Regions from separate parts of the Paenibacillus sp. FSL R5-0475 genome, predicted to be linked through region 3. Evidence: riboswitches for the same ligand, from Rfam matches in the RefSeq annotation. Region 3 holds a riboswitch; each other region holds the start of a gene.
The links. A riboswitch is a leader RNA that binds a small molecule or an ion and turns the genes downstream of it on or off. The one in region 3 is predicted to bind cyclic di-AMP.
Positions count from the first base shown of each region.

Region 1: it holds a riboswitch for cyclic di-AMP, as region 3 does, so the genes downstream of both, MKX41_RS27330 (hypothetical protein) here and MKX41_RS20065 (alpha/beta fold hydrolase) in region 3, are expected to answer to the same signal.
Region 2: it holds a riboswitch for cyclic di-AMP, as region 3 does, so the genes downstream of both, MKX41_RS25160 (C40 family peptidase) here and MKX41_RS20065 (alpha/beta fold hydrolase) in region 3, are expected to answer to the same signal.

Region 1 covers NZ_JBBORK010000001.1:6,095,476-6,106,409, forward strand. Annotated here, with positions in the region: gene MKX41_RS27300 (ATP-binding cassette domain-containing protein) at 1-466, shown strand, start outside; gene MKX41_RS27305 (ABC transporter ATP-binding protein) at 471-1,373, shown strand; gene MKX41_RS27310 (ABC transporter permease) at 1,366-2,655, shown strand; gene MKX41_RS27315 (hypothetical protein) at 2,690-2,881, shown strand; gene MKX41_RS27320 (hypothetical protein) at 2,980-3,432, opposite strand; gene MKX41_RS27325 (hypothetical protein) at 3,472-3,981, opposite strand; gene MKX41_RS27330 (hypothetical protein) at 3,998-4,489, opposite strand; cyclic di-AMP (ydaO/yuaA leader) riboswitch at 4,623-4,788, opposite strand; cyclic di-AMP (ydaO/yuaA leader) riboswitch at 5,209-5,398, shown strand; gene MKX41_RS27335 (hypothetical protein) at 5,589-5,999, shown strand; gene kdpF (K(+)-transporting ATPase subunit F) at 6,132-6,209, shown strand; gene kdpA (potassium-transporting ATPase subunit KdpA) at 6,222-7,898, shown strand; gene kdpB (potassium-transporting ATPase subunit KdpB) at 7,915-9,948, shown strand; gene kdpC (potassium-transporting ATPase subunit KdpC) at 10,004-10,612, shown strand; gene MKX41_RS27355 (histidine kinase) at 10,812-10,934, shown strand, end outside.
Region 2 covers NZ_JBBORK010000001.1:5,604,487-5,615,420, reverse strand. Annotated here, with positions in the region: gene MKX41_RS25190 (transglycosylase domain-containing protein) at 80-2,140, shown strand; gene MKX41_RS25185 (AbrB/MazE/SpoVT family DNA-binding domain-containing protein) at 2,343-2,816, shown strand; gene MKX41_RS25180 (YwhD family protein) at 2,916-3,422, opposite strand; gene MKX41_RS25175 (M1 family metallopeptidase) at 3,526-5,532, shown strand; gene MKX41_RS25170 (hypothetical protein) at 5,544-6,374, shown strand; cyclic di-AMP (ydaO/yuaA leader) riboswitch at 6,589-6,727, shown strand; gene MKX41_RS25165 (C40 family peptidase) at 6,781-7,209, shown strand; cyclic di-AMP (ydaO/yuaA leader) riboswitch at 7,569-7,710, shown strand; gene MKX41_RS25160 (C40 family peptidase) at 7,716-8,207, shown strand; gene MKX41_RS25155 (GNAT family N-acetyltransferase) at 8,465-8,950, shown strand; gene MKX41_RS25150 (c-type cytochrome) at 9,078-9,434, shown strand; gene MKX41_RS25145 (4a-hydroxytetrahydrobiopterin dehydratase) at 9,526-9,813, opposite strand; gene MKX41_RS25140 (hypothetical protein) at 10,042-10,335, opposite strand; gene motA (flagellar motor stator protein MotA) at 10,542-10,934, shown strand, end outside.
Region 3 covers NZ_JBBORK010000001.1:4,492,304-4,503,237, forward strand. Annotated here, with positions in the region: gene MKX41_RS20050 (cysteine desulfurase family protein) at 1-769, opposite strand, end outside; gene mnmH (tRNA 2-selenouridine(34) synthase MnmH) at 821-1,858, opposite strand; gene selD (selenide, water dikinase SelD) at 1,916-2,977, opposite strand; gene MKX41_RS20065 (alpha/beta fold hydrolase) at 3,131-3,940, opposite strand; cyclic di-AMP (ydaO/yuaA leader) riboswitch at 4,047-4,231, opposite strand; gene MKX41_RS20070 (hypothetical protein) at 4,453-4,626, opposite strand; gene MKX41_RS20075 (Nif3-like dinuclear metal center hexameric protein) at 4,711-5,505, opposite strand; gene MKX41_RS20080 (endo-1,4-beta-xylanase) at 5,617-6,636, opposite strand; gene MKX41_RS20085 (glycoside hydrolase family 43 protein) at 6,665-8,197, opposite strand; gene MKX41_RS20090 (carbohydrate ABC transporter permease) at 8,245-9,147, opposite strand; gene MKX41_RS20095 (ABC transporter permease) at 9,207-10,175, opposite strand; gene MKX41_RS20100 (sugar ABC transporter substrate-binding protein) at 10,260-10,934, opposite strand, start outside.

The sequences.
Region 1 (10,934 bases), 1.6 Mb from region 3:
ACTGGATGAACCTTCATCAGGTCTTGATCCCTTTGCCTGGAAGATTATGATCGAGACGCTGCTTAAATATATGGATGAGAACAACGCTACGATCATCATCTCTACACACATTGTGGAAGAGGTGCGGCGGTTGGCAGATTATATCATGCTTATGCATAGAGGTGAACTGCTGGGTATGGCCGAGAAAGACAGTTTATTCGGTACTTGGACCGAGGTATGGGTACAGGTTGCAGGTGAAGAGGAGCTTGCTGAGTTATCAGCGGAATTACCGGGAGGTATAAACTTTACCATGGATACACCGGGTGTAGCTTCTTTTATCATAGAACAATTTTCTAAGAACGAGAAACGCATTCAGGACTTGGGCGTAAAGGTTATCAAGAGTCGCAGTTTAGAATTGGACGAAATATTGGGTTTATGGACACAGGGACACCGTCCTATCCTGATTGATCACAAGAGAGGGGACTAGAGAAATGGAAGCCTTAAAGCTGGAAAGTGTAATGAAGCAATATGGAGAAAAAACCGCTGTAAACGGAATTAACCTAACGGTAGGCAAGGGGGAAATTTACGGATTACTGGGGGCAAATGGTGCAGGGAAAACAACCACAATGCGCATGGTGCTTGGCCTAATTTACCCTGATGGCGGGAATATTTTGTATAATGGAAAGTCGTATAACAGCGAACTTCAGCAAATCATGGGCTATCTGCCCGAAGAAAGAGGATTATATCCAAAGGTAAAGGTAAGCGATCAAATCGTCTACTTGGCACGTCTGCGCGGGATGTCGGCTAGTGATGCAGATAAGAGCCTTCGCTACTGGCTCGATCGGTTTGAGGTTCCGGATTACTACAATAAGAAGATTGAAGAGCTCTCCAAAGGGAATCAGCAGAAAATGGGCTTTATCGCCGCAGTCGTTCATAAGCCGCAAATTCTCATCCTTGATGAAGCCTTCAGTGGCTTGGACCCTGTTAACGTGGAACTACTGAAAGATACGGTAAAAGAATTGCGTGATCAAGGAACGAGTATCTTATTCTCTACTCACCGGATGGAGCATGTTGAAGAGCTTTGCCGTAATATTACGATTTTGGATCGTTCCAATACTGTCGTGCAGGGCGATATTCGTACGATTAAGAGTGGATATCCTCGTGAACAAGTATTGTTGCGTACGGATAACGAAGTGACCGGTCTAGAATCAATTGCAGGTGTAACAGCAGTACAGCGACAGGAGCGAGGTTATCTGTTGTCAATCAGTGAGATCGGCGCAGCACAACGTATCTTACAGCAGGCGATGGCGCAGGGTGAAGTGGAGCATTTTGAAATTAAGGAACCAACGTTAAATCAAATCTTTATCAGAGCGGTGGGTGAATCTCATGAATAAGATGGGGACAATTATTGGCTTTACCTTTAAAAATAAAGTAAGAACGAAATCATTCATGATTACTACGTTAATTCTAGTGTTGCTGCTCAGCATTGGGATGAATCTTCCGTACATCATCGATCAGTTTAAGGGAGATTCTACAACAAACGCAGAGACTCAAATTGCTGTGATCGCGGAAGATGGAAATCAGGCTGCAGAGTTGTTGAAGGCTTATACTTCACCTGAAGGAATGCCGCAGGCAAAAGTTGTGCAATATACTTCTGCCGACGATGCGGGGCTAAAGAAAGCTTTAGATGAAGGGACTGTAGAAGGGTATGTTACTTTTGCAGAACCGACTGGTGAAGGACTTCCACCCGTTACTTATCATAGTGAGAATGGTGAATTGAAGGGCGATGTACAAATCTATCTCCAAAATGCCCTTCAGCAGGTCAACACCCAGTTCGTCGTTGGCGACAAGCTGACGCAGGAGCAGATTGCTGCTATGTCAACACCGGTACAGATAGCTACTCAGCAGCTCAACCCTGATGGGACTGCGGGAGATAAGGATGCGTCGCAGGAATCCGCTCCACCTATTAATTACGTCATTGTATACGCCATGCTTATGCTGTTCTTCATGTCTATCATGATGACCGGTAATATGATCGCAGCTGAGATTACTTCAGAGAAGAGCTCACGGATCATGGAGATTCTGATTACAAGTGCCTCACCTTTAGCGCAAATGTTCGGTAAAGTTATCGGTGTCTTCTTAGTAGGATTATTACAAATTGGCGTCATTATCGCAGCGGTAGTTGTCAATCTTAAGCTTCCGCATAATGCAACGATTTTGAAAGATTTAGACCTGGATTTAGGCCAGCTTAATATTAACTTGTTGCTTTATGGAATTGTTCTTTATGTACTAGGTTATTTCCTCTATGCCTTGATGTATGCAGCTGTAGGTTCAATTGTCAGCCGTACAGAGGATCTTGGTCAAGCGGTTATGCCGATTATGATGTTAGGCTTCGTAGCATTCTATGTTCCACTGTTCAGTATCTCCAATGCGGACACTCTGCTGGTTAAGGTAGCGAGTTATGTGCCGTTCACCTCTCCATTGACCATGCTGCTCCGGATTGGTGTTGGTGAAGTAGCGATCTGGCAAGTTATTGTATCATTAGCCATCCTGCTTGTTACCACGTTCATCTTTGGATGGTTGGCTGCCAAGATCTATCGCACAGGCGTATTGATGTACGGCAAACGTCCAAGTATTAAAGAGATCAGAAAAGCGATGAAGGCTTACAAGATCTAAGTGGCTTCATATAAACTTTTAAGGAGTGGTAATCATGACTAAAAGTGAACAATACAATATGATGCTTTTAATGAGTTCGGTATCTCTGGCTACGGTTAGTAGAATGCTCTCGACCAATGGGTCCACTTTAATGGATTTCACTCAGGGTGTATTGACTGGGATTGCCATGGTGGGGATGATTGCGGGATTGTGGATGTACGGAAAGGCTCGTAAGAGTAAAGCGTAATAGTAGGGAAATAGGGAAAGGAAGCCGCGGCAGATGCCGTGGCTTTTTTATTTTTTGTGTATGTATCGTAAAAGTTATTTGGAAGATAGTTGAGGGAGTTAGACAACGGATAGATTACCACTAGGCAGCAAATCCTCTTGAGCAGTCAGTTGCTCCCGCACACGCCTAAGCTGTGCTTTTAGGACAGGAACACTCTTTTGCAGAATGATGCTTATTTGAGGTAAAGATAGCTTTAGGCCATACCACATCGTTTTTATAAGCTGTTCCTCCCAAGGCAATGTCTTGGCAGACAGAAGAGACCGGCGTGCGTAATAATCGGCGCATTGTCGGATACAAGAGCGGTAAGCTTCGATAGAGAATAGCTGGCTGTCGAAGCTTTTTTGACGGAATATTTTATGAAGCTCTTTAAAAGTACGGATAGTAACCTTCTCGGCTTCTACTGATTGTTGTAACAACATGGAACTGAGCGTATAGATATCATTCGTACACTTTTGAACACACTCTGCAAATATAGTTCTACGGGGTGATTCGGAAGGTAAGGGGTCAGGCATGATAAACACGATCCTTTCAGAATGGGTTATGGGATGAACTTATAATAAAGAAAAGTAAGAAATGGATTTGTTGATAAGCTCGGCGGTATCAGGTTCTGGATAACTATGTTTTTGAAGCGCTACACTGGATGGTTTATAATATAGCCGCCCTCCTTTGGAATCTCTCCCACCAGCGACAGCTCTGTACAGACGACCTTGCTCAATGTGCCCTGCCAAGGATTTACCCTGCAACTTGGCTTTTAAATCCTGTAAAGCACCTTGCACTAGCTCAAACTGAGTCTGATCCCACTCTGAACCATGGGTACGTACTTTATCTATCGCTTCCTCTAGCCGGCAATGGTATATCATTCTGAGAAAAGAACTCCATTTAATAAGGTCGAAAGTTTTGGTATTGGCAGAGATAAGACATGCCCCCCAGCTGCTACCTCCTTTACAGGTAAGTTTCAGGATGCCATAACGGCTGTCTTGATCAGCCTCCATTCCATAGTGAATAGGCTCTGGTGAATCAAAGACGAATACTTCTATGCGAGATAGTCTTCGCTGGTCCATGACAGATTTCTCCTCCTTAGGTTTCCAAAAGCTTAAGATTTACATGGTGAATGACGTTAGCCTTCTCTATACAGGCGAGCATTTCAGCTTCATTCTCACAGACTGCGGCATGCTCCAGCCATAGTCGGAATTTCTGTTTGCGTATAACGGATAAATGTAAGGGAAAGGTGTTGCGGGATCTCATTACGTACCAACCGACTGCAACGTCTTTCCACGGTTCCTTAAAAGCGGTGAGCCACGGAAAACGTTGGTGTGCTGACCAATCCTGCAGCTGTTGCTTTTCTCGGATATTTTTATATATTTCGTATATAACTGTTCGGTCCATACAGTATTCACAGGTAGATGGGCTGCTGAAATGACGAAGTGATTCAATCTGCTTCTGACCAAAAGCATAGCCGATAATAGTTCTGTGATGATCCTCTTCGAACCACAACGCTCCAAAGCAAACATAATTTAGACTTATCGGCTCAAGTAGCCCTTGCTGAGTTCCCCAATAATAGTGTTTCATTCCTTTCACCCCGTCCAGCATGCTATCACCCTATAGATTCAGGTAACGCAAAAACCGCAGCAAGAGGAGGACCTCTGCTGCGGTTTTGGAATACAGGTATACACACACCTGTGCCAAAGCGTGGCGGATCAAGGGTCTCTCTCTTTACGCTTACGAGGTTAGCTGTCGGATTCGGACGGTGAGAGTCGCCCTACCTATGTGAGACTTGAACAGTCTCCTTCGGATTCACCCCAAGTAGGCCATGTGGCCTGATGGTTCCCCCGTTCCCTGCAAATGCAGGAACTCAGCGTTGAATGTATTTTGTGAAATAGATTCAACCCGAATCATACTCTTTTCAAGGTGTTTCTGTAAAAACAGAAAGTGTTCTTTTGAGCGCAATTTAAACCAAATCCTGCCTACTACGACGAAAAAGGGAACCAAATAGGTATTTATTGCGAGTTATCGGGCTGCTTCCTCGCTTAATCTCGCTTTCTTGTTCCCTTTCTTATAAAGGCGATTTTTGGTGATTTCACTAATTGTGGTGAATAAAATCACATGGTATGACCGTTTTTCGCTAATGGATTGAAACTCGAGTAAACAAGAGATATAGAGAGATTGGATATCAAGTAAGCGCTATCCAATGCGAAAATAGTTTTTAATTTGCATTATTTTGGCATCAATCAGGTTTTACAATACTTCCTGCATAAGGGTATGATTACTCCTGTTTCAACAACAATCGAATATTTGATCCGCTTAATTTCCGATAAGGAAAGCGGGGGAACCAACAATCGGCAGACGATGTGAGAGTCGGAAGCCGGTTATGGGGTGAATCCTGTAGAAGATGCCAGTGAGCTCGCATCTATACAGGTAGGGCGACTCTCACCGCCCGAATCCGACAGCTAACCTCGTAAGCGTATGGAGAGAGGATGAGTGCAATGTGACCGCTAGCGAGCCACAGAGGAGAATCCTTTGTGGCTTTTTGCTGTGCTTTTTTAAGCAAAGCATTTATGGAAAACCTCACGAAGAGGTCGTTATATTCATCATTAGCGGTAGCTTTTCTTTCAAGACCAGGGTGATCAAGCTCTGATCTTACAAGCAAAGCATTTGAGGAGAATAAGAGATGACAGATCAGAATGAATATGTACTGGTATGTGCGCCAACGAAGGCAGGCGAACATTTTATTAAGCTTCTAAAATTCAGAGGCATTAAGATGGCCGGATTGACCAACAACTTGCCTGAGAAGGCCCTACTCGAAGAGATGGGGATTGAACAAGTTATTCTAGTTGATACCCGCCATCAGAATACTTGGTTTCGCCCGCCGTTTCCGGTAGGCCGGGTATATCTGTTCGAGAGCAGCTTTACGTTATGCTGCCGTTACATTCAGATGTGCCGTACCTGGACGACACAGCCGATTTTTGTAATTACAAGCTCAATAAATCCTAGATTGGTCTATAAAAGACTTGGCGCGAGTTATGTAATCTATTCCCACAGCGGTGATGCTGATTTTCTGGTAGATAGATCACCTCATTAAGGATAAAAGAAGGAGTGCGGAAGATATGATGGATCTGTATATGGTGGCTTCGTTAGCTGTAATTTACGGGTTGTTTTATGGATTTATGCGCTGGTGTGCAGGTGTAGTTGAGGATACGGGGAGGGATAAGCTGTGATTCTAGTAATCGCTGTTACCCTACTGCTGTTTATATATCTGGTTTATGCATTGATTCATCCGGAGAAATTTTAAGGAGGGGCATTCATGGGCATTTTGCAAATTGTTACTGTAATCGTAATTCTCATCTTGCTGGTTAAGCCGATGGGCACGTATTTATATTATGTGTTTTCTAATGAACCGAACCGTACGGATCGATGGTTTGGAGGTATGGAAAAAGGAATTTTTAAGCTGATCGGCCTGAAAAAACGTGACGGTATGTCCTGGAAGAAGTATGCGCTCAGCTTTGTTTTAACGAATATCGTACTGGTTACTTTCAGCTATATCTTTCTTCGATTGCAGCGGGGTTTACCGCTAAATCCGAATGGAATTGCGGATATGGAACAGACGCTTTCGTTCAATACGGTGATTAGTTTTATGACTAATACAAACCTGCAGCATTACAGCGGGGAGACGGGACTTTCGTATTTTTCACAAATGGCTGTCATCACGATGATGATGTTCACGTCTGCAGCGAGCGGATTTTCTGTTGCGGTTGCCTTTGTCAGAGGGATCACAGGACGGAAATCAGTCGGGAACTTCTTCGAGGATTTCGTTAAAGCACATATTCGTGTATTCATTCCTCTAGCTCTGCTGGTTTCATTGGTACTGGTAGGACTACATGTGCCGCAAACACTCAAACCATCGCTTGAAGTCACTACACTAGAGGGGCAAACGCAACAAATTGCTATCGGTCCAGTAGCTTCTCTGGAATCGATCAAGCATTTGGGCACCAATGGTGGCGGCTTCTTCGGAGCCAATTCATCGCATCCTTTTGAGAACCCTAATCCACTTACGAACGTGCTAGAGATTCTCTCTATGTGGATGCTGCCAGCTTCGCTCCCTTATATGTACGGATTGTTTGCCAAGAACAAGCGTCAGGGCTGGGTAATTTTTACCGCAATGATGACCTTGTTTGTTCTGCTATTAAGCCTAAACTTCTATGCTGAATCGAAAGGCAATCCGGCGATCAATGCACTAGGAATAGAATCTTCACAAGGTAGTATGGAAGGTAAAGAGGTGCGCTTCGGCATACCGCAGTCTTCCTTGTTTACTTCAGTAACAACCGCAGCTACGACAGGTAGTGTTAACAATATGCATGATACGCTGACGCCGCTGGGAGGCATTACGCCTCTTGCACTGATGATGCTCAACAATGTCTTCGGTGGTAAAGGTGTCGGACTGATCAATATGCTGATGTATGCGATTCTGGGTGTCTTCCTGTGCGGTCTCATGGTCGGCAGGACACCGGAGTTCCTCGGACGGAAAATAGAGGCCAAGGAGATGAAGCTGATTGCCATAGCGATCCTTGTGCATCCGTTCATTATCCTTGTGCCAACCGCAGCTGCGTTCCTGACCGATTTGGGGCAAGGGGCGATTACGAACACTGGATTCCATGGACTCAGCCAAGTGTTATATGAATATGTCTCTTCTGCCGCGAACAATGGTTCAGGATTTGAAGGGCTTGCAGACAATACAACTTTTTGGAATGTCACAACCGGGATTGTCATGCTGCTAGGTCGTTATGTCTCTATCATTGCAATGCTGGCGGTAGCAGGTTCTCTGCTTAAGAAGAAGCCGGTTCCTGAGACGATTGGCACGTTCCGCACAGACAATGGACTGTTTACGGGAATTCTGATTGGTACAGTAGTGATTATCGGTGCGTTGACGTTCCTGCCGGTCATTGTACTCGGCCCCATTGCAGAATATCTAACCTTACGGTAGGAAGAGGGAGAATAAGATGAGTACTGTAAAAAGAAAAAAGCTGCTGACGGGACCCATACTCCTTAGCGCTGTAAAGGATAGTTTTATAAAGCTTAACCCAGTAACGCTAATCAAAAATCCCGTCATGTTCGTGGTAGAGGTCGGTACGATCATTGTCCTCCTCATGGTGCTGGCTCCTGGATATTTTAATGCAGAGCAATCGATAGGCTTCAATATCACAGTGTTGTTCATTCTGCTGTTTACAGTGCTGTTTGCGAACTTCGCTGAAGCACTGGCAGAAGGCCGGGGGAAAGCCCAAGCCGATTCGCTCAAGAAAACAAAACAAGATATCACAGCTAACAAACTGGTTGGAGGAGCGGTGAAGACAGTCTCTTCCTCCGAGCTGCGTAAAGGAGATATCGTCATTGTCAGTCAGGGAGAACTCATCCCTGGTGACGGTGAGGTGATTGAAGGGCTGGCTTCCGTAGATGAATCAGCGATTACAGGTGAATCTGCACCTGTAATCAAGGAGGCTGGTGGGGACTTTGGCTCCGTTACAGGCGGTACACGGGTCGTCAGTGATGAGATTAAAGTCAGAATTACAAGTGATCCTGGTGAGTCGTTTCTAGATCGAATGATCTCTCTTGTTGAAGGGGCGAAACGTCAGAAGACACCGAATGAAATTGCGCTAAATACGCTTTTGATCAGTCTGACGCTGATTTTCTTGATTGTAGTAGTGACCTTGCGGCCGATTGCAACTTATCTAGGTGTTGATCTTGATATTCCGGTTATGATCGCCTTGTTGGTCTGTCTGATCCCGACAACTATCGGGGGACTGCTATCCGCAATCGGAATAGCGGGTATGGACCGGGTGACCCAGTTTAATGTACTCGCGATGTCTGGTAAGGCCGTTGAGGCTGCTGGCGATATTAATACGATGATCCTAGATAAGACCGGTACGATTACCTTTGGGAACCGGATGGCGAGTGAATTTGTACCAGTCGGAAATGAATCCGAAGCGGAGCTTACGGCATGGGCGGCCATCAGTTCCCTAAAGGATGAGACGCCTGAGGGACGTTCTGTAATTGAGCTGGCCAAAAAGCTGGAACGCAGCTATGACAGCAAGCTTGCTGAAGGTGGCGAATTCGTAGAGTTTAAGGCCGAAACTCGGATGAGTGGTATTGACCTGCAAGATGGACGCTGCGTACGCAAAGGTGCGGTAGACTCCGTGAAGAAATGGGTACAGTCGAAAGGCGGTGTCATTCCCGCGAACCTCGACAGTAATTCTGATGCCATCGCCCGGATGGGGGGGACCCCGTTAGCGGTTGCGGTAGACAATCGAATCTATGGACTTATTTACTTGAAGGATACCGTTAAGCCAGGCATGAAAGAGCGGTTTGATGAGCTGCGGAAAATGGGGATCAAGACCATCATGTGTACGGGTGACAATCCGCTGACCGCAGCTACGATTGCCCGTGAAGCGGGGGTAGATGATTTCATCGCTGAAAGTACACCTGAGGATAAAATAGCAGTCATTCGCCGCGAACAGAACGAGGGCAAGCTGGTTGCGATGACCGGGGATGGTACAAATGATGCCCCTGCCCTTGCACAAGCTGATGTGGGCTTAGCCATGAATAGCGGCACTACAGCTGCTAAGGAAGCAGCAAATATGGTCGATTTGGACTCCGACCCTTCGAAGATTATAGAGGTCGTAGCGATTGGTAAACAGCTGCTGATGACGCGGGGTGCGTTAACAACCTTTAGTATCGCGAATGATATCGCGAAGTATTTCGCTATTATTCCGGCGATGTTCATGCTCGCCATTCCTGAAATGGAAGCCCTGAATGTAATGGGACTAGGCTCGCCAAGCTCGGCTATAATATCCGCCTTAATATTTAATGCGATTATTATTCCGCTGCTCATCCCACTGGCTATGAAGGGTGTGTCGTATAAAGCTATGAGCTCTACGAAGCTGCTTGGACGTAATATATTTATCTATGGGCTAGGCGGAGTGGTTGTTCCATTTGCTGGCATCAAGCTCATTGATATGATCGTAAGTGTATGGATTTAACGACGTGTTGACTAATCATTGAAAGGGTGAGAGCATCGTGAATAACGGAAACGCCATGGAGGACACTGAAGAGCAGTTATCATCATCGAAAGGTGCTTATTTCTTTATTATTGTGCGACTAAGTTTAGTATTTATTGTTCTCTGCGGAGTGATCTATCCTCTGACAACTACAGCGCTTGCCCAGGTTCTAATGCCGTCGCAAGCGAACGGCAGCTTGCTTAAGAATGATGCTGGAGTAGTTGTAGGCTCGGAACTCATTGGGCAGAACTTTACGAACCCAGCACTATTTCATGGTCGTGTGTCTAGTATTGAGTATAAAGCAGAAGCCTCAGGGTCCAATAACTACGCTCCATCCAATCCGGATATGCTGCAGCGGACAAAGGATTTCATTACGCAGTGGAAGCTCGATAATCCGGATGTGCCCGTGAACAAATTGCCAGTTGATTTGGTCACCAACTCGGGTTCGGGGCTTGATCCGCATATCACACCAGCTTCAGCTATGGTGCAGATTCCTCGGATTAGCAATTTAACCGGTATTCCTGCGAAACAGCTGGAAGAGCTCGTAAATAAGCATACCGAGGGTCGTGACTTAGGGTTGTTTGGTGAAGAACGGGTCAATGTGTTGAAGCTGAACATGGATCTAGTGAAACTAGCGAACAAATAAATATAGTAAATGTCCCTGCCAGATCTCTAGAATCGGGCAGGGATATCTTGCTTTCTAAAATATAAGAAAGTATAAGTTTCACATTATACTTTCTTATATTTCTACGAGAAACGGCTGTCATCTTTGAAGGACGACAATGTCGTTTCTTCTTGGAACAGAAGGGTACATGCATGATCGGGGTTATTAAGGAGTGGTCTTGATGGGAACATACCGGAGGAAGACGCCGGAGGAGCTGCTGCTCTCTATCTATGAGCTGCATCGGGGACGTCTGAAGATCTATATCGGTCCGGTCAGTGGGTCGGGCAAAACGTATCAGATGCTG
Region 2 (10,934 bases), 1.1 Mb from region 3:
TTTAACAGATCACCTAGTTATACAATGAATATCCTTCCAGTTCCTTTCCCATAATACAAGGAGAAGGGAGTCTGGTGTCATGTCACGTGAATCAACGAGTCCACCCAAACGAAAAAGCCGCTTCCGCCGTTTATTCCGGCTGCTGGTAGCCATGATTATATTGTTTCTACTGACCACGGGAGCTCTGCTCGGTTACCTATACCAAAAAGATCTCCCTCCCATTAGCGACGATGTGCGCTCCAAGCTACTCGACTCCAGGGGCAATATTCTTGCCACCTTTACCTCAGACGGGCGTAGCCGTGAACCGGTCAAATTAAGTCAAATTTCTCCCCTGCTCATTGAAGCCACACTAGCCGTCGAGGATCGTAAGTTTTACGAGCATTCCGGATTTGACATGAAGGGAATGGCTCGGGCCGTGCTCGTCAATCTGGAAGAGGGAAACCGAACGCAGGGGGCTAGCACGCTAACTCAGCAGCTCGCGAGAAATCTTTATCTATCCCACGAGAAGACGTGGACGCGTAAAGCTAAAGAAGCCTTGTATACGATGCAGCTCGAGATGAAATACAGCAAAGATGAAATCTTGAACATGTATTTAAATAACATCTACTATGGCCATGGTGCCTATGGCATTGAAGCAGCCTCTCAAATGTATTTTGGTAAATCTGCAGCAGACTTAGACTTGGCAGAGAGTACCATGCTAGCTGGAATTCCAAAAGGACCAACCTATTATTCGCCGTACAATCATTTAGACAACGCTAAAAAACGCCAAAAAATCATTTTGACTGTCATGACCAATTTAGGAGAAATCACACAAGAAGAAGCAGGACAGGCTGTTCAGGAAGACTTGAACTTAAAACCACAAGGCCAGAAGGATAACACTGTGGTTGCACCTTATTTCAGAGATTATATCCGCAATCTGGCCACAGAATCTCTTCACATCAGCAGTGATGAGCTGGAACAAGGGGGACTAAATGTTTACACTACCCTTGACCCTGACATGCAGCATGCCGCAGAACAAGCAGTCGACAAAGAGATGGATCAAAAGAGTGATCTGGAGACCGCTCTTGTTTCCATCGATCCTCGCACTGGCCACATTAAAGCTATGGTCGGCGGAAAAAATTATCGTACCAACCAATACAACCATGCTCTAGCCACCACACGTCAGCCTGGCTCGTCCTTTAAGCCGATCATGTATTTAGCAGCACTCTCTTCTAAAGAGATGACTGGTCTTTCCGTTTTCAAAAGCCAGCCAACGATGTTCCATTATGATAACAATCGCAAAACCTACCAGCCTCGGAACTTCGGGGATAAGTATCTGGGCGAAATCAATATGCGACAAGCCATTGCAGCATCCGACAATATCTATGCTGTGAATACGATCATGAAGATCGGCGCAGATAAGGTGAGCGAGATGGCAGGCAAGATGGGCATTGATAGTCCGCTTCAAAGCGTGCCGTCACTGGCACTCGGTACCTCACCGATCAGTCCGCTAGAAATGGCTGCGGCATTCGCTGTTATTGGAAACAGTGGTCAGAAAATGCCCACCACAGCCATTCTAAAAATAACGGATTCTAATGGTATGGTGCTGTATGAAGCACCACAGCCAAAGGGTGAAGCCATTGTAGAACCTTCTGCCGCCTATGTGTTGACCCGTTTAATGGAGGGGGTATTTGAGACTGGGGGGACAGGAAATCGCGTAGCTTCTATAATCAAACGTCCGGTAGCCGGGAAGACTGGAACTACGGATACAGACGGCTGGATGGTAGGCTTCACCCCCGAGCTGTCCACTGCAGTTTGGGTTGGATATGACAAGGGGCGCGACATCACAACTACCGATGGCCGACGGGCAGCTCCAATTTTCGCGGAGTTTACTGAAAAAGCGTTGGAAAATATCCCGCCTAAGATTTTTCCCATTCCAGATGGCGTAGTCAGTGTATACATCAATCCGCAATCCGGTAAGCTAGCTACAGCAGCCTGTCCCGAAAAAGAACTGGAGACTTTCATTAGTGGAACTGAGCCCACCGAATACTGTGATCAACATGGCAAAGCTCCCGCTGTCGATGATGTACAAAGCAAAGTAGATCCTGCTGAAGAAAGTCGTTCCCTGTGGAACAATATTAAACGCTGGTGGTTGAATTAACCTCTTCATTAATTGAAGAGGTTTTTCTTTTTTATTACTTATTTATTGTAGAATCCATAGGATGGCCAAACTCGATTTTCACTTCTCCCACAAAGGATGTAACCGCTTCATTAATTATATTCACCCCATTCTCTTAACTCACAATTACTGCTATAATAGTTAGTAGCAACCAAAATATAAAGATGTAAATGAGGGACATGGGATGAAGGATACAGGCATGATCCGGAGTTTAGACAGTCTTGGGAGAATTGTGGTTCCCGCAGAAATCCGTATGACTCGTAATATCGACATTGGTGATCCTATCGAATTTTTTATATTAAACGATAACACCATCATACTCAGGAAGTACACCTCGACAGAATGTACGTTTTGCAGAAGCCACGACCATGTCACCTACTATAAAGAGCAATTTATTTGCAGTAGCTGTCTAAAAGAAATTGCCGACCCTGAACGCATGTCTCAAGTGCCTGAGGCGCGCCAAGATTTTGCAGGCGAAGTGTCAGAGCACAGCAGCACGATCCGGAAGACGAAGACAGAGGATATGTGCCAACGCCTGGAGCGGGCCATAGAAGAACATCCATATGCCAATCAGAAAGAGCTTGCTGAAATTCTTGGGATCAGTCAAGCTAGAGTAAGTCAACTAAAACGCAAACTTAGTACGGCAGGCAAATCGTAAACTAATTCATTGTGTTCAATTCAAAAAGGCTTCGACTCTCCTATTTCAGGATGTCGAAGCCTTTTTCTGTATCAGGTAACCTTGACCGGGTAATCGTTCCTACTCGGTCAGTGCAGCCTTAAGCTCATCGGAGGACGCAGTCCACCATGCCTCATTATGAGAGATCAAGAGGGATTTGAGGGCAGCTTTTTCAACTGTGCCAAGCCCTCCCACATCGATTTTGCGTTTTAGAGCAGCATCCAACTTATTGACATGCTCGGCGAGAATTTTCCAACCGCGACGTGCTTCCGTATCGATCCACATTTCGCAGGCCGTTATTCCACCATAGAATTGACTATCCTGTGTACGGTCCACTGCTACCCATACTACCCAAACCTGTCTACCATTAGGTACATCTTCACGGTTCATGGAGAATTTAATCCCCTTTTCAACCTTACTCTTGGCATGCATGGCACCAATATCAATGACTGCTTCACCGCCATCAATAATGACAGGCGATACGTTATTGAGCTCTATAGAGCCCGCTCCAAAGCCTTTATGTTTACTTTTGGCATTCACAATATTTAAGGCAATCTGTTTCTTGCCTTCCGGTTGTATGTTGTCCACGAGTGCACACCCTTCCTCTTACGAATAATTTAATTTTAGCTAATAATGCGGCGATTGCAAACATATACATCCCGTAGATGCTTGTCACGGGAGGAATCACACTATGAAGTCACTGTCATTAAGGTACATCATCATCTTTGCGACCCTGGCCACCCTCGTGCTATTAGGAGGCATATGGGTCTATTCGGGGGATAACTCCACATCTTCTGTTACTAGCTTTGTTTCAAAAGAGGCCAAGTCCTCAAGCGGCACAGCTCCTGCAGCTGCACCACAGCAGACACTGCCTGATAGCGCCCCCGTTCCAGCAGAAGAGGCATTAAGTCAACGAGTTGTCGAGTATCACATCGATGTTCAGCTTGTTCCTGATACAGAAACCTTAATCGCTTCTGAGACGGTAACCTGGACACACCCCGGTGTAAAACCGGTAAGTGATCTATATTTCCATATGTATCCAAATGCTTTTGCTTCACCAGATACTACCTTTATGAAGGAGTCCGGAGGAACGCTCAGAGGTGACACCATGCCAGAGAATGGCTTCGGAAGTATGACTTTAACCGATTTGCGCACAACAGAAGGAACATCACTAATGCAAAGAGTGCAATTTGTACAACCCGATGATGGTAACGTCAACGATAAGACACTCCTAAAGGTACATCTCCCACAGCCGGTTAATGGTGGAGAAAGTGTCACGCTTAAACTCCAGTACGAGGTTCAGCTCCCCAAAATATTTGCCCGTATGGGCGCATCCGGCAATTTCGTGATGGCTGGGCAATGGTTCCCTAAACTTAGTGTATACGAGCCTATGGGCACACGTGGGGTTAAGGAGGAAGGCTGGGATTTGCATCAGTACCACGGCACCTCTGAGTTTTACAGCGATTTTGGCATCTTTAATGTAACGATTGCGGTTCCTTCCGACTACACGGTAGCTGCGACCGGATTTCCTGTGAAGAATGCCAAGCTAAAGCAAGATCAGAAAATATATCAGTTCTACGCTGACGATGTCCATGACTTTGCGTGGGCGGCATCCCCTGATTTTACAGTAGCCGAAGAAGCCTTCTCTACGCCAGAAGTGCCTGGTGTACGGATTAAGGTCTATCTCGATCCATTACACAAAGACTTAAAGGAACGATACCTTCAGGCCGCTAAGGCAGCTCTGACCTACTTCAGCAAATGGTATGGTCCTTATCCCTACTCGACTCTGTCTATTATCGTTCCGCCTAAGGAGGGGAATGGGGCTGGAGGAATGGAGTATCCAACACTCATTACAGCGTTTGGAGCCACAGACTCATCTCCTGACACCTCACTTGAAAGAACCGTCGTTCATGAAATTGGCCATCAATACTTTTACGGCATGGTAGCCAGCAATGAATTCGAAGAGGCTTGGCTAGATGAAAGCTTCACTTCTTATGCTGAAGACAGACTCATGGAGCAAGAATATGGCATCAAAACGAATCTCCCTCTTCAGTCCAGCTTGGTGACCAAATCAGAGCCGCTAAATTTAGAAACATGGAAATATGCCGGGGCAGAATCCTATAGCCGGAATGTGTATATTCGCGGAAAGCTAGTACTTAAGGATATTGAACGCCAAGTAGGCACTAAGGCAATGAACAGCATCATGTCCACTTACGCACGTAAATTCCGTTTCCAGCACCCCACTACGTCTGACTTTCAAAAAGTCATTGAGAAGGTAACCAAAAAATCATGGCAGCCTTATTTCGAAGATTATATTTATGGTGGTGGTGCTCCTGATTTCTCAGTAGATACGATTACGATTAAAAAGAATGGCAACAGCGATGCTCAGAGCTATGAATCCATAGTAAAGATTACAAACAAAGGGAGCCATTACGTTGACGTTCCCATTAAATTCACATTCGCCGATGGCTCTGCTACAGAGCGGTTCTGGAGCGGTGAAGGAGCAGAGACTACCTTCCAATTGTTAAGCGATAAGCTTCTGCTCTCTGCTGAGGTTGATCCTGAGCATACCATTCTGTTAGAAAACAAACATCTTAATAACTTCAGACTGGCGGAAATAGAGCCCAAAACGCTCTCCCGCTGGACATTAAGTGTAACTAAACTAGTTGAAACCGTGCTCGGAACTCTTGTCTGGTGAGGTGAATGATTGTGAGAACATCGATAACCCGCGGCTGGCAAAGCATGAAGGAGCAATTTTATATTCTGATTCTGCTCTTCATCTACCGACTGCTCTGGGGCTACTTTATGTACGGCTTCATCCGATCTGCTATCGTTCCAATTCTACTACGTTATCCAGATAAAGACGCTGGGGGCAGCGGAATGGGCAGACTACTCTATTATGTCGAAGGGCAGTTCAGCTTGAACACAGATCCTGCGATACGTACTTGGTTATGGATGTTCCTAGGGCTTGTTGTCTTACGACTGCTACTCTCCCCCTTCATAAGGGCAGGATTACTGCATGAACTCCATCAGGAGCGAAAAGGAGAGCGTGGCCTGTTCTTTTTTCCAGGTATGAAGCTTTATGGATTTCCAGTGTTTATCTTCAGTCTAATCGAATGGGCGCTGGCTCTACTTCCGTTATACTGGCTTGCTCCAAAAATGTACGGGCTATTCTTGTCCTCCTTTCTGAACTACTCTTTGTTACTTCATCTAGTTCCATACGTATTGGCATGGCTTATATACATCTTTATCGTGCGCCTGTTCCTTCTATATATGCAGTTTGGGTATACCAGCGGCACGGGGATGTTCTCCTCCTTATTCATTTGCTTGAAGTCGCTGATTCCGGCAATAGGAATTTCAATCATACTTGGTGCAGCAGGCCTGATCCTTTTGCTAGTGTGCGGAATAACGGGTATCTTCTGTCCTGGCCTACCAGCACTTCTTATTCGTCAACTTTCATCACTGCCCTCAACACTCTTCAAAATGTGGGGAATTTCAGCTCAATATCATCTATGGCACAGTAAAGCATTTCCACAATAATTTGAAGCATTACAGAACATAATATAAGAGTCCCGGTTCCTAAATCAGGAGCTGGGACTCTTTCGCGTTATAGACAAATTATGAGGATTTGCAAAATCGTAAAGACTTTGTTACAATAAGTCCTGTTCCATTGGTAACAAGTTTGTAATCATTTGAAACGATTTCTACATAACTTCATGTATTTGTCGTAGTCATGTCGATAAGTCACTATCTGGTGCATAAAACGCCGAATTCCTTGCACCGGGAAGTGGGGGAACCATATTTTGGGTGAATTGATCTCGCTTTGCAGTGATCATAGGGGAACCTTCTACCGAATCCTTAAGCTAACCTCACAGGCATTGGAAGGGGTACAATTTTTTTGAAGAATTTAAGAAAAGCATGCGTCGCTGCGGCGCTAGGACTTGTGATGGCGTTCTCTATTGGTGGAGGAAGTGCCTTTGCAGATTCTAAGATGGACAGTGTTATTTCAAAGACAATTGGAGTTGCCTATAAAACCGGAGGCACTAACACTGCCGGGTTTGACTGTTCTGGATTTACTACGTATGTATTCAAGAAGGTGGGTCTTTCTTTGCCCCGTACTTCAAAAGCTCAATATAATGTTGGAACTCCTGTAGCCAAAAGCAAATTGCGTTCAGGTGACCTAGTTTTCTTTAACACATTGGGCAACGGCGTATCCCATGTCGGCATTTATGTTGGAAACGGAAAATTCGCACAATCATCATCTTCATATGGCGTGACCATCACTTCACTTAGCCAGTCCTACTGGGCCAATCGCTACGTTGGTGCTAAAAGAGTAATGAGTACTTCCTCATATCAAGCTATAGCCTACGATTAATACTTCCCCACAACTATAACCTCACAATTACATTATATAGACCTGGGTTTGATTATTGACTTAATCGAATCCAGGTTTTCTTTTGCCTTATTATATTCTTTACACCTCTAGAACGGACTTTAAACACTTTTATTTGATAAAAATTTCAATAAATATAAAAATTAGTTTAATATTATCGCTTACATATGCATTTTGTCTTTAAAAAAACGAATTTTTCTGCATGATTATGTTAAAAACGATTGCCAAGCGGCACTCTGTTTGTTACAATAACTGCAGTAAGATTTTAGTAACATTTTTGTAATCATTAAGTTGTTATTTACAAAGGTTTTGTCATGTATTGATTACAAGCTATTCCTAATCAACAGTATCAGCCGAGTTTCCTAACTATTAGGAAAACGGGGGAACCAACTTTGGGTGAATTGACCTCCATTTTTAGAGGGGTCATAGGGGACCTTCAACCGAACCCTTAAGCTAACCTCGTAGGCATCCGGAAGGGGTATAAACTTTTGAAGAAGAAGCTAGCAGCAGCAGTACTTAGCTTTTCCATTATTTTCACCATCGGAGCAGGAAGCGCTTTCGCGGATTCCAAAATGGATAAAGTGATCGACAAGACCATCGGAACTAAGTACGTATCCGGCGGCATCTCCACAAATGGATTTGATTGCTCCGGATTTACAATGTATGTATTTGATAAAATTGGTATAAACCTACCACACCAATCAGGTTCCCAGTATCAAATGGGTACTGCTATCTCCCAAGATGATTTAAGATCTGGAGATCTTGTATTCTTCAATACAAGTGGTAAGGGTGTCTCCCATGTCGGTATTTATGTCGGTGAAGGCAAGTTTGCACACGCATCTTCCTCACGCGGTGTAACGATTAGCTCCCTGAGTGATAGCTACTACGTGAAACGCTACATCGGTGCTAAACGAATTATGAGCACAGATGCTTATCATTCTGTTGCTTCTGAGACAGAAGATAATGATGATGTTCAATAAGTAAATCGTACATAGGCTCTTTTCCAAGATGTTGATTCTTGGGGAAGAGCTTGTTTTTTGTCTTATTTAGTATTTACCCCTCTCAGAATTTGTAAAACAATAATCTTCATAAATTTCTGAGTCGACCATGCCTCTTTTTGTATATAATTAGTTACAAGCATAAACGCCTTCGATGTCCTTATAAGGACCATAAGTATTTTAAGCTAGAAATATAAGACATTTTAAGTCCCCCCCCGTGAAAGGAGGTCCTTGACCTTATGATAAATCCCTCTGTTACTTTTCATGTAGCGCCTATGGAGACCAGTCACGCGGAAGAGATTTGCAACTGGGATTACACTGCCCCTTATAATATTTACGGCTGGATGCCGTGGGAGCAAATGCAGGCTCTTGGAATCGAGTTCGGTGACCCGCAGCTACGGAATGAGCAATATGTCTCCATATTAAATGGGCAAGGGATTTTGTGTGGATTCGCGCAGTTGTTTCCAATGGAAGGTATTGTTCGCTTGGGGATTGGCATGCGCCCTGATCTATGCGGTCAAGGTCTAGGAAAAATATTCATGGATGCAATCGTGCAATCAGCCTTGCTTCGTTATCCTGAGCGTGAGATTGATCTAGAGGTATTGACCTGGAACCAGCGGGCGATCCGAACTTACCAAAAGTGTGGATTTACGATTACCGATACGTATGAGCGCCTAACCCCCACAGGAAACAAACCTTTTTATTGCATGGTCTATGATAAATAATATTAAATTCCATATTTTTCAATGATTTGATGGCATTATCGTTCATTTTTTTGTCACAAACCCTATGATAACGCTTCACCTTGAGCTATAATGTAGGGAGCAGCTTACATAGAAGGGACGAACTGGGATGCAGAAATGGATCATGAGCGGTTTGTTTTTTGCCGCCTGTGCCTTTGCGGTAGTACTTATGTTTACACTTCCAGGTAAAGAAGAGGTAGCTGAACAGAATAAACCGACGATGCCGGAAGTCCAATTGGATGCGGCAAAGGCCGAAGCAACCGTGAAAGCCAGCTGTATCACCTGTCACGGCGATCAGCTTCAAGGTGGAGTTGGACCCAGTCTTCAAAATGAAGGCGGTCAGCATGATGCTGAAGAAATCTACAGTATCGTCACTAAAGGACGCGGTCAAATGCCTTCCTTTAAAGAAAAGCTAGCCCCTGAGGAGATTGCAAACGTCGCCCTCTGGCTCTCAGAGAAAAAGTAACAGTAACTACTACCTAAGCAACTAAAAACGCCCGTGCCAGAAGATAGTTCACTATCTGCGCACGGGCGTTTATTTATGAGTTTGGGTGACACTAACGATTTTTCTCAAAGGCTTCATTAAATTCATGTGCCTCTCGAATATCTAGAGCTGTAATACCGTCTTCCTCATTTGATTTCAGTCGTAAAGTCACTGTCTTATAATTAATCGTAATATGTGGATGGTGATCAAAGGCTTCTGAAATGGTGGCTACTTCATCAACGAAAGCAATACCCTTCATATATTGGCTGAACATATATTTTCGCACCATGGTATTCTCTTCCAGCTTCCAACCTTCCAGCTTGCTGATCTGCTCACGCAGTTCTTCTTCCGTAAATAACAATTCGTTTCCTCCCTTACTAAAAATTGCAGTAAAATCCGCAGGTCCCTTTACTCGTCATATTCGTTAAACAAAACATCCCTTAGCTTCTGAGGTCCAAGGGATGTGCCAGGATAAAGGCAATATTTTCGATTAAATGTATTCAAGAATCCCAGCGATTATAACTCGGCTACACCAATTTTAACACGGGCTACTAACTACGGGCAAATTACGCCCCGCCGCCCCCTCTTCTTAAATCAAAACAACAGAGGCTAAATCCTCTTCTCCGACTAAAATATTAATGCGGTGCGTGTCCTTATCGTAGATGATAACGCCGCTCCCCACCTCAATCATAGGTTCATTACCCAGCGCGAAGAAAAGATCCTCAGCCAGTGCCTCCCATACCTCCATCTTGGATTCCTGCGGCAATTCTTGCCACTCTTCTGGATCCATTTCAAAAAATAAGTACCCATCGGAAATTCTTCCGACAGCCTCAGTCAAATCCGTTAGGATTTCACCGTAATCTCTACCATGCTTTACACCCACATGTATCACTCCGTTTTCTCCACAGATGAATAATTACTTACCTTATCCATTATAGCCGAAAAAATGACTTCACAAAAAACGGAATGATGTCGATAAATAAGAATATACGTTATTCGGTTTCGAACAGAGTGCCTTGCCGCTGTTTCAAGGATGATATACGCGGCTTTGTCGGAACACATCTTATAATCTCATGGACGAGGTGCATAATGGAAATTTCAACAATACTTGGTTTAATTTTTGGTCTAGTTGCAGTTATTTGGGGTATGATCCTCAAGCACGCTCCTCTTCACGCTTTAGCCACACCTGCTGCTTACGTTATTATCTTAGTGGGTACGGCAGCTTCCATCTTTATGGCCTTTCCGTTCTCGGAGGTCAAGAAGATTCCAAGTCTGTTTAAAATGATTTTTGTCAAAAAGAAATTAATCAGTAAATCCGAATTAATTACTATGTTCATGGAGTGGGCTTCTATTACACGGCGTGAAGGTCTGCTGGCTCTTGAGTCGAAAGTCGATGAAATAGAAGATAACTTCCTCAGAAATGGCATGCGGATGATTATTGATGGAAATGATCAGGATTTTGTCCGCGATGTTCTCATGGAG
Region 3 (10,934 bases):
TGGATGCAGAGTCCGAAGCAAGCTCACAGGCTTTTCCTAATCCAATAATATAAGGGGTGTTTTCCGTTCCGGCACGTCTCCCCTGCTCATGCCCTGCTCCGTGAATTAATGGCTCGATGTGAATGCCCTCTCGGATGTACAATGCTCCAATCCCTTTTGGCGCATATAATTTATGGCCTGCCAGCGTTAGAAAATCCACCCCTAACTCAGCCACATCAAGCTCTACTTTTCCAGCGGACTGCGAAGCATCGGTATGTACAAGGACACCCCGTTCATGGCAGACCTCAGCTATTTCTTTGATCGGCTGAATCGTGCCCGTTTCGTTATTAGAGTGCATAATGGAGACTAGTATAGTTTGGTCTGTAAGCTGATTTTTCACATCATCTACCTGCACCGTTCCATACGCGTCAACAGGTACATAAGTAATCGTGTAGCCCAACTGCTCCAGATACTGACACGGTTTAATTACCGCAGGATGCTCCACAGCAGACACAATAATGTGATTGCCTTTATGTCGATACGTTTGGGCGACGCCCTTGATGACGGTATTATTCGACTCGCTGCCCCCGCTTGTAAAAAGCACCTCACCCGGCGTACAATTCAGGAAATTAGCCACCTGTGTTCTTGCTCGCTCGATTCCGACTTTAGCTTTTTGTCCCAAAGAATGACTGCTTGAAGGATTGCCAAAATGACCATAAAGATAAGGAATCATAACCTCTGCTACTTCCTTATCTACAGGTGTTGTAGCGTTATAGTCTAAATAGATCATTTGTTAAGCCGAGCCTCCTCTAAACCCCTCATACTTTACGATACATAAAGCTTATACCTTCTGATTACTTAAAAAAGAGATTACCGCAGCCTCAGCTTCATCCAAATTGTTCACCTTAAAGGTAACTCTCTCAATGCCTTCATACTGAGTAGACGTATAATCGTATTTAGGATCATAGTAGTATTCTAACAGCAGCGCAACAGCCTCTCCGAACATATCAGCTTGCAAGCAACGCTCGATTTCCGCCGCAATGGGGATATGAATTCGCGATTTGATACTTCGAAATGCTGAAATGCACTGTTCTTTATATTCTTCTGGTCGATAATCCTCAAGGATTTGCTGCACTCTGGCTTGTAGTGGCATCTCAATCCAAATTTGTGTTCCAATCTCCTTCTGCTCGGCCATGAATGGGGGCATTACGACCTTCCCAATCTTTTTGCTCTCCGCTTCAAACAGTACATAAGGAGCATCCCCAAGCTTAATTAATTCCTCCATAAGAAGACTATCGAACGTTTTTTGATTGTTTGCATGAAGTCCGATCTCGCCAAAGATAGAACCGCGGTGACCTGCCATTCCTTCCAAATCCAAAACAGGATAGCTCTGTGCCTTCAGGCGGTGCAGCAGGTTTGTTTTACCTGTACCCGTATTTCCATGAATGACATAAGGCTTCGCCTTGAATTCATAGGACTCCAGTTCATCGAGTACCCATTTACGGTAAGCTTTATAGCCGCCAATCAATCGGTAAGCGTGAATATCCATTAAAGAAAGTACGGTCGCAGTTGTACGGCTGCGCATACCTCCCCTCCAGCAGAATACAGCCTTGTCCCCTTGAATCGCAGCAAATTCTTTGACAAAGGAAGGTAGCTTCGCAGCAGCAATCTCCAAACCGCGTTCTTTCGCAGCCTGCACACTTGTCTGTTTATACAACGTACCTACTTCAGCCCGTTCCTCATCATCAAAAAAGGGAATATTCAAGCTATCCGGCAGCGTTGCATCTTTATATTCAGAAGGAGATCGAACGTCGATAACGGTGATCTGCTTCTTATTCTTTAACACTCTTAGTTCTTCCAATGTAATATCCTGAAACAATGCGCTCTCTCCTCTGGTGGCTAACTTCTTAGGTCGCCTCTAAGCTGAACTCCAGCGTTATTGCGCAGCTATAACTGCAATCTGACCCGGATGCTCTTCCGTTACCTCTCCGATCAATGCTGCTTCTACACCTGCATCTACTAACTCTTTTAGCAAATCCTCACTTTGTTCAGGAGCAACAGAGATCAGCAATCCACCGGAAGTCACAGCATCACACAGAATATAGCGGCTTAATTGGTCCATCTCTTCCGGATAAAGAATACTGCCCTCCAAATGAGCAAAGTTATTCTTAGTGCCGCCTGGAACAAAGCCCTGCTCCGCGAGCTCTCTTACTCTTGGCAGCATCGGTACATCGCCTTGACGAATAATCAGTCCGTGATTGCTCCCTTTTGCCATTTCCGAGGCATGTCCAAGCAACCCGAATCCGGTAACATCTGTACAAGCATGTACATCATAGGGCTCCATGATTTCTGCCGCTTTTTTATTCAGTGTAGACATGACTGTCGTAAGGCGTGTAGTTTCTTCTGGGGATAGCTGATCCTTTTTAATAGAAGTCGTTAAGATGCCCACACCGATAGGTTTAGTCAAAATCAGCTTGTCTCCTGCCTGCGCACCTGCATTCGTTCTTACTTTGTCCGGATGCACAAGGCCCGTAACGGCCAATCCAAATTTAGGCTCTTTATCGTCGATGGAATGTCCGCCCACAAGCGTTGCTCCTGCTTCCTGCACTTTTTCTGCTGCACCGCGCAAAATGTCACCGAGAATGCTTTTGTCCAAAACAGAAATAGGGAAGGCCACAATATTAAGCACTGTAAGCGGCTTGCCGCCCATAGCATAAATATCACTTAACGCATTAGCTGCTGCAATTTGCCCAAAGGAATAAGGGTCGTCCACGATCGGCGTGAAAAAATCAACAGTTTGCACTAACGCTAGATCATCACTTAATCGATATACCCCAGCGTCATCACTGGTATCCAGACCTACAAGTAGATCCGGATTAGGAACGGTTGGTGGTAGACTGCGAATAACCTGCATGAGATCGGCGGGACCGATTTTGCAGCCGCAGCCCCCTTTTGAAGATAATGAGGTCAATTTTATGGTTTCGGCTTGAGACATCATGACTCAGCTCCTTTAGATAGTTAATATCGAATATCTTTAATCTTACATCAGTAGACAGCATTGTACAAAATACAGACATACAGAAGAACGCCCCGTAGCCAGTACATACTCCCCGGCTATGGGACGCCCCTCATTTCTCACTTACCACTAAGATCAACTAATCTGCTGAGTTTCCTGCTGTTTCTCCAAAAACCGCTGAAGTATAGCATTAAATTTCTCCGGCTGACACAGATTACTAGGATCTAATGCGTTAGGGATGATCACTAACTGAGCATGTGGCAGCTGAGACACCATATCCTTCATACAATTAACTCCAAATTCACTAAAGTCACCTACAATACATAAGGCGGGACGCTTAAAAGACTTTAAGCATCTAGTGTAATCCACATGGCTCGTAGCCAGCCTTTGCCGATACAATTCCCGTGGACGTTTATCGAGAAGTCCTCTTCTAATCTCGTTATAAGCCAGATTCCAGCGTTCCCGGTACATCATACGAATCGAAGGCAGTACAAGCTCACTTGGAGCGTAATACATTAACCAGCTACAATAAGCAGCCATAAGCTGGATTTTACCGATTATCGTTGACGCCTGACTTCTACAAAAGCTATCCGCGACAACAATCGCTTTTACTCGCTCTGGATATTGTTTCGCAATATGCTGAACGACGAGCCCCCCATAGGCACTCCCAACAAAAACAGCCTCACGAATACCCAAATCATTTAATAGCATTATTATATCTAGACATTGGGTTTCAATAATCTCGTTTGGGGCCTGCAGTAATTCACCTGATTTGCCATTCCCCCGTAAATCACACAGAATCACTTTATATTTATCAGAAAAATACTCTAATTGTGGCTTGAACATACTATGTGTTAATCCATGTCCATGGATAAACACAACCGGAGTCCCTGTTCCATTGATTTCGTAATAGAGCGAAGTTCCATTCAGTTTAGCAATAGGCAAAGTTAACACCTCTTTCATAGATAGGTTCTACAACTATATCTGCTTTTTAACGCAGCAAAAAACCACAGAGGGATTCTCTGTGGCTATTCATCATCAAATACGCCATTCATCCTCTCTCCATACGCTTACGAGGTTAGCTGTCGGATTCGGGCAGTGAGAGTTGCCCTACCTGCATGGATGCATTTATGCACCTGGAACAGGATTCACCCCATAACTAGTACCGATTGTTACACTGGTTCCCAGTTGTTGGTTCCCCCGCTTTCCTTAACGGAAATTAAGCGGACTTCTTATGTAATTGTCAGTTATGTGATGAATCATACTCCGTGTAAGGTTTCTTGTAAAGTTGAGCCGTGGGCAAAATAATGTTGAAAGCCATGCTTTTCATTTCATATTGAGCATACACTTCGTTTTCTCTTTCTTTTACTCTTGTTTACTCAATATATCTAAAAAAAGCCGAGCGGCCATCAGAAATCAATCCCTGAACCACTCGGCTTCGTTATACAATCATATGGCTACAACAGATCGGCGTTTTTCAATGCATGCTCCCAGCTCGGAAAAAAGAACAGCGCACTTCTCATAAGATCAGGATCGCTTTGCTTCACTTGTTTTTTGCTGATCGAGCTTCCATCGGTTTGAAGCTTTTTGATACGACTTAACACTTCATCAGCCTCCAAAGGAATTTCCATTGAAGCACTCCTTTCTCAGTGACCTGGTTTCCAATCATTTTCTCCATAATATGCAAATTTATTCTTCATTTCGGTTTATACGAATTAAACCAGCTGATAGACCGGTTGTTCAGCAATAAAATAAGTGGGAATAATTGGGTATTTATGTGCCAGAACTTCAGCTAAATATTTCATTCCTGGAGCTTCACTTTCCGCATGACCTAACATAATCAGCGCTTTTGATCTGCCTTGGTGGACAGCATCCCTCACATATTCTGGAGTTTCCCATTCGGGGCCCTCGCCAGCAATAATTAAATCAAGATTGTGCTGATTAAAAAGAGGAATAGCCATCGTCCCACCTCCTCTGTAACCTACTAATATCCCCACATGTCTGCATATCTGGGATAGGTCTCCGGCAGCACGTACATAGGAGATGCCTAGCTTTCTTTTTATATACAGAGCCGCTTCACTTACCGTCATAGCTGGAATCGATAGGATTGTAGCAGTGGATTGCTGCTCAACCACATAGGCTGACCATTCAAGCTCTCGTAGCAAGCCCACCATGATCCCATCCGGTTGATGCCGATGCCAATAATCATGATAACGAAAAATAGCCAGTTCAGAACGCTCAATCAAACTCCGTTTCGCGCGAGACACAGGGTCATCCTTTAACCACTTGCTCGTCTCATGATGACTGTAAAACACACCTTCATGTGTGATCAACAAATTGGCGTTCATAGCAATCGTTCGTTCTACAACATATTGCGTAGCGCAAAATGCCGTAACCATCCCTGTAATCACCATTTTTGGATTCCCCGGCTTAAGAGTATCCACAGTCCCATCTATCTGTTCCATAGCTCCTATTAAATCTTCCAGAATCGTTCTAATTGTCACGCTCACTTTAATCCGCCCTTTGAGATCTATTCTACTAATCTATCAACGTATAAATAACCCGCCCTTAATCGATATAAGGACGGGTTCACAGTTCATTATTTGAGCAGCTTGCCCACTCTATGATTTCGTGGCAGAGGTGATAATTCGATGGAAAGCTGGCTTCGGCTTATGCCCTTCATCGAATAGGAACGGCCAGTTCTTCCGCCCACGAACAGGGAAATCATCCAGCCAGGTATAGTCATCCGCTGCTCCCCAGAACGTAACCGAACTAATCACGTCCCGGTATTCTCTCAGCAGTGCGAACATCGCTTCATATCGATCTGCTTGAAGCTCGAGCAGCTCAGCAGGTACTGTCTTTAAGTCCATTCGTCTATCATCGAAACGGAACATGGATACATCCAGCTCTGTCAGTTGGAGCTGAAGTCCTAACGATGCATATTTTTCGATCGCTGCACGAATATCATCCAGACTAGGATCGTATAAATTCCAGTGTGCCTGCAATCCGACGCCATGGATCGGCACGCCTTGTTCCAATAGCGACTTCACCAGTTTATAGATTTTGTCACGCTTTAATGGATGGGATTCGTTATAGTCATTGTAGAATAATAATGCCTTAGGGTCAGCTTCATTGGCGAATTCAAACGCTTTGGCGATAAAATCCGGGCCAACAATGTCGAGCCACTTCGAATGGCGAAGAAGCTCTTCTCCTTCATCGGCTATAACTTCATTGACAACATCCCAAGCATAAATATCATCCTTATAACGTCCTACAACGGTCTGAATATGTGATTTGACTCGTGCAAGCAGAATCTCTTTGCTTACAGGTCCTCCGCCCTTATCCTCAAACAGCCAGTCCGTTGTCTGGTTGTGCCAAATCAAGGTATGTCCGCGCATCGCCATATGATGTTCCCTGGCGAAGGCAACCAGATGGTCTGCTGCCCTAAAGTTATAAGTGTCCTCAAGTGGATGCAGACTTTCAAATTTCATCTCGTTCTCAGCGGTAATACTGTTGAAATGATAAGCAAGCAAATGCTCCTGTGATTGGATAGTTAATGGGTTGACGGCTGCGCCAATCTTGAAATCCTCTGCGAACACTGTCTTTAGTGCAGGCTCTGTAAAATCACTAGCTTGTCTCAACAAGTTCCCTCCTAACAAACGCTATTCATTATGACCGATAATCGAACCAATCAAAGTGGGCAGGTACCTCAGCTACTTTACCATGACCTGTCGCATATAAGCCAACAAGAACACCTGTAAATCCATTTCCTTTTACGGCCTGTGGGGATAATGGGTATGCTGCCGCTGTAGATAGCTTATTCCATTCCTGCCCATCCAAGGAGAACAATAAGGTATATTCGGTAAGCTCCGCCTGTATTTTCAGATAAATTCGCTCAGCTGTAATTGGTACTTCTGCTTCTACACGGGTTATTCCATCAATAGTTAATTGTGCTGCAATGACTCTGTGGCCATCTTTTTGCACCAAGCCAACCTCATAATGTGCATGCTCATCCAATCTAGCACAAAGTCCAGCCTCTTCACCGTCCACGGTAGGGTTAAAATCCAGTAATGTACTCCATTCTGCTGAAGTATGCTGCTGTCTTCTTCCTATAAAGGCCACCTGTCCTATATCACTGAGACCCTTAGATTGACCCCAAAGAGATAACCATCCCGGGCGTTCATTTAGAGACCAGCTTGCCTCAGCGGGATTACGAAGAAAGGTCATTGCGAACGGTAATACATCGTCTTCAAAGTCATACCTTCCGCTTAGCGCAGGCTTTGGTGATTGACCCGGTACACGCGGAACCTTCATATCCACTCCTACGATATCTTCGTTATTATCAATCATCGGCCATCCGTCTTCATTCCACGTTACAGGGGCAAGAAAGGTCTCTCTTCCTAGCACTGTATAATTGGAATCTACTAGACGTACTCCAAGGAATACGGCCCACCAATCCCCGTTACGATCTTCGATCAGATCAGCATGTCCTAGATACTGAATGGGACTATCAGTCCCGCGATGGGTCAATATCGGTTGTTCTAATCTTTCAAAAGGACCGTAAGGGGAGGAAGAACGACCGATAATTTCTCGGTGTTCCTTTGCCGTGCCGCCTGAAGCAGACATGATATAATACATTCCGTTAATTTTGTACAAATGTGGTCCTTCCGTCCAAGGTCCACCATCCCCAGTCCAGATGACAACAGGTTCTGTTAATTCTGCTCCTGTAGCAATGTCTATCTCATATTGAATAGCGTGGGAATCATAATCTGCTCCCTGCTGAGTGGTTACATATACCTTTCCATCCTCATCAAACATTAGGGAAGGGTCAATTCCTCCATAAGGAATACTAATCGGGTCTGACCACGGACCCGCTGGGTCCGTGGCCGTAACATAGAAATTCCCCTTCCCGTGTATTTCGGTCGTTATCATGTAAAACGTTCCTTCATGATACCGGATGGTTGGAGCAAATATACCTCCAGAGCTTTTGCTCTTACGTGTATCTAGCTGACTTACACGATCTAATACATGACCAATTTGTGTCCAGTGAATCAAGTCCTGGCTGTGAAAGATAGGCACCCCAGGAAAATATTCGAAGGAGCTACACACCAAGTAGAAATCATCCCCTGCTCGAGTGATACTAGGATCTGGATAAAAACCTGGAAGTATTGGGTTCGTGTATGTGATCGGAGATTGGGTCATAATTTAACAAACAACCTTCCTATTCCTTAATAGTGATTGCAAACTGCTTATTCCTTCACGCTTCCCACATTCATTCCAACTACAAAGTACTTTTGCATAAATGGATAAACTAGCAAAATTGGAACCGAAGCAACGATAGTAACGGCTGCACGAATGGACTTTGGAGTAACCATTGACCCCGCTGACTCTGCAGTTACCCCTGCCCCGTTAGCTACACTTGCGCTACTGTTCGCATTCATACTAGATTGTATTAGTTTCATTAATTCATACTGCAATGTACTCAAGTGCTGGCGGGAAGAGGTGTAGATAAAAGCATCAAACCATGAGTTCCATGCACCTACCGCGACAAAAAGGGCAATGGTAGCAAGAACAGGTTTACATAAAGGGAAGACTACTTTCATAAAAATCTTGAATTCCCCGGCACCGTCGATTCTCGCGGATTCCATAAGACTTTCATGTAAGCTACCAATATAAGTACGGATGACGATCATATTAAATGCACTTATCATAGTTGGTATTACATATACCCAAAACGAGTTTAGCAAATGAAGATCCTTAATTAGGAAATAGTTTGGAATCAGACCCGCATTAAAATACATGGTTAGAACGAAAACAAAGGTAATCTGCTTGCGGAAAACATATTCTTTCCGGCTTAAAGTATAAGCAAGCATTGTGGTTAAAAATAGATTCAGGATCGTAGATATCACTGTTCGTGCTACCGAAATCCAAAAAGCAGGAATAATTGTACCAGAGGCAAAAACGGCTTTGTAGTTCTGTATAGTCCACTCCCTAGGCAATAGATAAATGCCTCCGCGGATGGTATCATTCCCCTCATTTAAGGAAACTGCTATAGTATTCAAGAATGGATACAAGGTAACAATGACTAGACATAACATAAAGATAGTATTGAAGGTACCGAACACTACTGGTTCGATCCCTATAATTCTCATACGTTTTCTACTATTACTTTTTGGAGATTTCTGAGGTATTAATTGAGTTTTTTCCATGATTATAACAGCCTCTCTTCCCCTAGCCGCTTCGAAGTCCAGTTAGCTAAAAGCAGCAACGTTACACTTACGACTGTTTTAAATATGCCTCCCGCAGTGGCTAAGGAGTAATTCCCTTGCCCAATCCCGTATTTCAATACAAATATATCAATCGTATCCGACCAGTCTACAGTAAGCCCGTTCCCTAACAAGTACGGAACCTCAAACCCGACATCCAGTACATGTCCTATGGACATTATCATCAGGATTACAATGGTTGGTTTAATTCCCGGCAATGTTACATTGAACATTTTTTTGTACCGGTTAGCCCCATCAATCTCAGCAGCCTCATATAAAGCTGGATCTATAGAAGCCATAGCAGCCAAGTAGATGATTGTACTCCATCCAACCTCTTTCCAGACGGTTGAAGCACCCACAATACCCCAGAAATACTTCCCTTCACTCAACCAAAGGATTGGTGAATCGATAAGATGTAATTTCATGAGCACGATGTTGATAATCCCGTCGTTAACCGAGAGGGAGACACCTACAATCCCTGTTACAATAATCCAGGAAAGAAAGTGAGGTAGGTAGGATATGGTCTGCACGGTTCTTTTCCAAAATACATTTTTGATTTCATTAAGAAGTAAGGCCAATGTTATCGCGGTTATAAATCCTAGAAAGAAATTAATTAATCCCATAGCCAGTGTGTTTCGTAGTACCCTTAAAAAGGTATCATCCGTAAATAGAAACTTGAAATGTTTCAAGCCGACCCATGTCTGTTCGCCAAATGCCTTAGCTGGTTTATAATCCTGAAAAGCCATTGTCCATCCCCAAACAGGTACGTACGCAAATAGTACAATATACAGCAGCAATGGAACTGACATCCAAATCAGCTGTTTCTGATTCTTAATCAAGGTCATAGTAATCGGTTGCTTCTTTTTTCTTTTAGGATGCCGGTTAACTTTTTTTCCCGTTAAAATCTCATCCATATATTTTCTCCCCACATCATCCATATATTTCAGAAAGTGGTTGGCTAATAAGCCACCACTTTCTGATTTTTAAGCAAGCTCTAACTATTTAACACTCCAAGTATCAAATCTCCATTTAAGCTGTTCATTGATTCTGTCTTCGTAAGCTTTAATATCCGCTTTATGAAGTTCTCCAACAAATTCAGTCCAAACTTTATCGAAATCGGAAGGGCTAGCCAAGATTGCTTTTGGCAGGTACTTGGTCTTAACTTCTCCCATCTTCGTATCGGCAATTTTTGCTGGAGAATTTTCAACAAGATCTATCGACCAAGCAGGATAAGCCACTGGGTTCGGTCCAGGCTTACTGAAGAAATCTACATAACTGTTGAATCCATATGCGTCAAGAACTTCCTTGTCATACGCTTCCAACCCTGCTTTATATTCTTCTGGTTGGGCTGCCGCATCCGTTGAGTTACCGTCTGCAAAGTACCCTTGCATTTTCGGAGCGGTAGCATACCAAGCTTCTGCTTTGTTACTTAGCTTCCATGTAGCATCAACTGCGTTATCCCGTTGCTCCTGGTTTCTTATAAAGCGACCGTCTACCACTTGATAATCTTCGCCTTCAATCCCCCAAGTGAGGGTTCTTTGCCAATCTTCTTGAATCAATGTGTCCATAAGTTTAAGGATTCTCACTGGATCCTTAGCATTGACAGTAATCCCGAATCCATTATTCAAGTTAAGAGCAGGACGATCCAGATAATAATCTTTGGTGTTAGTATC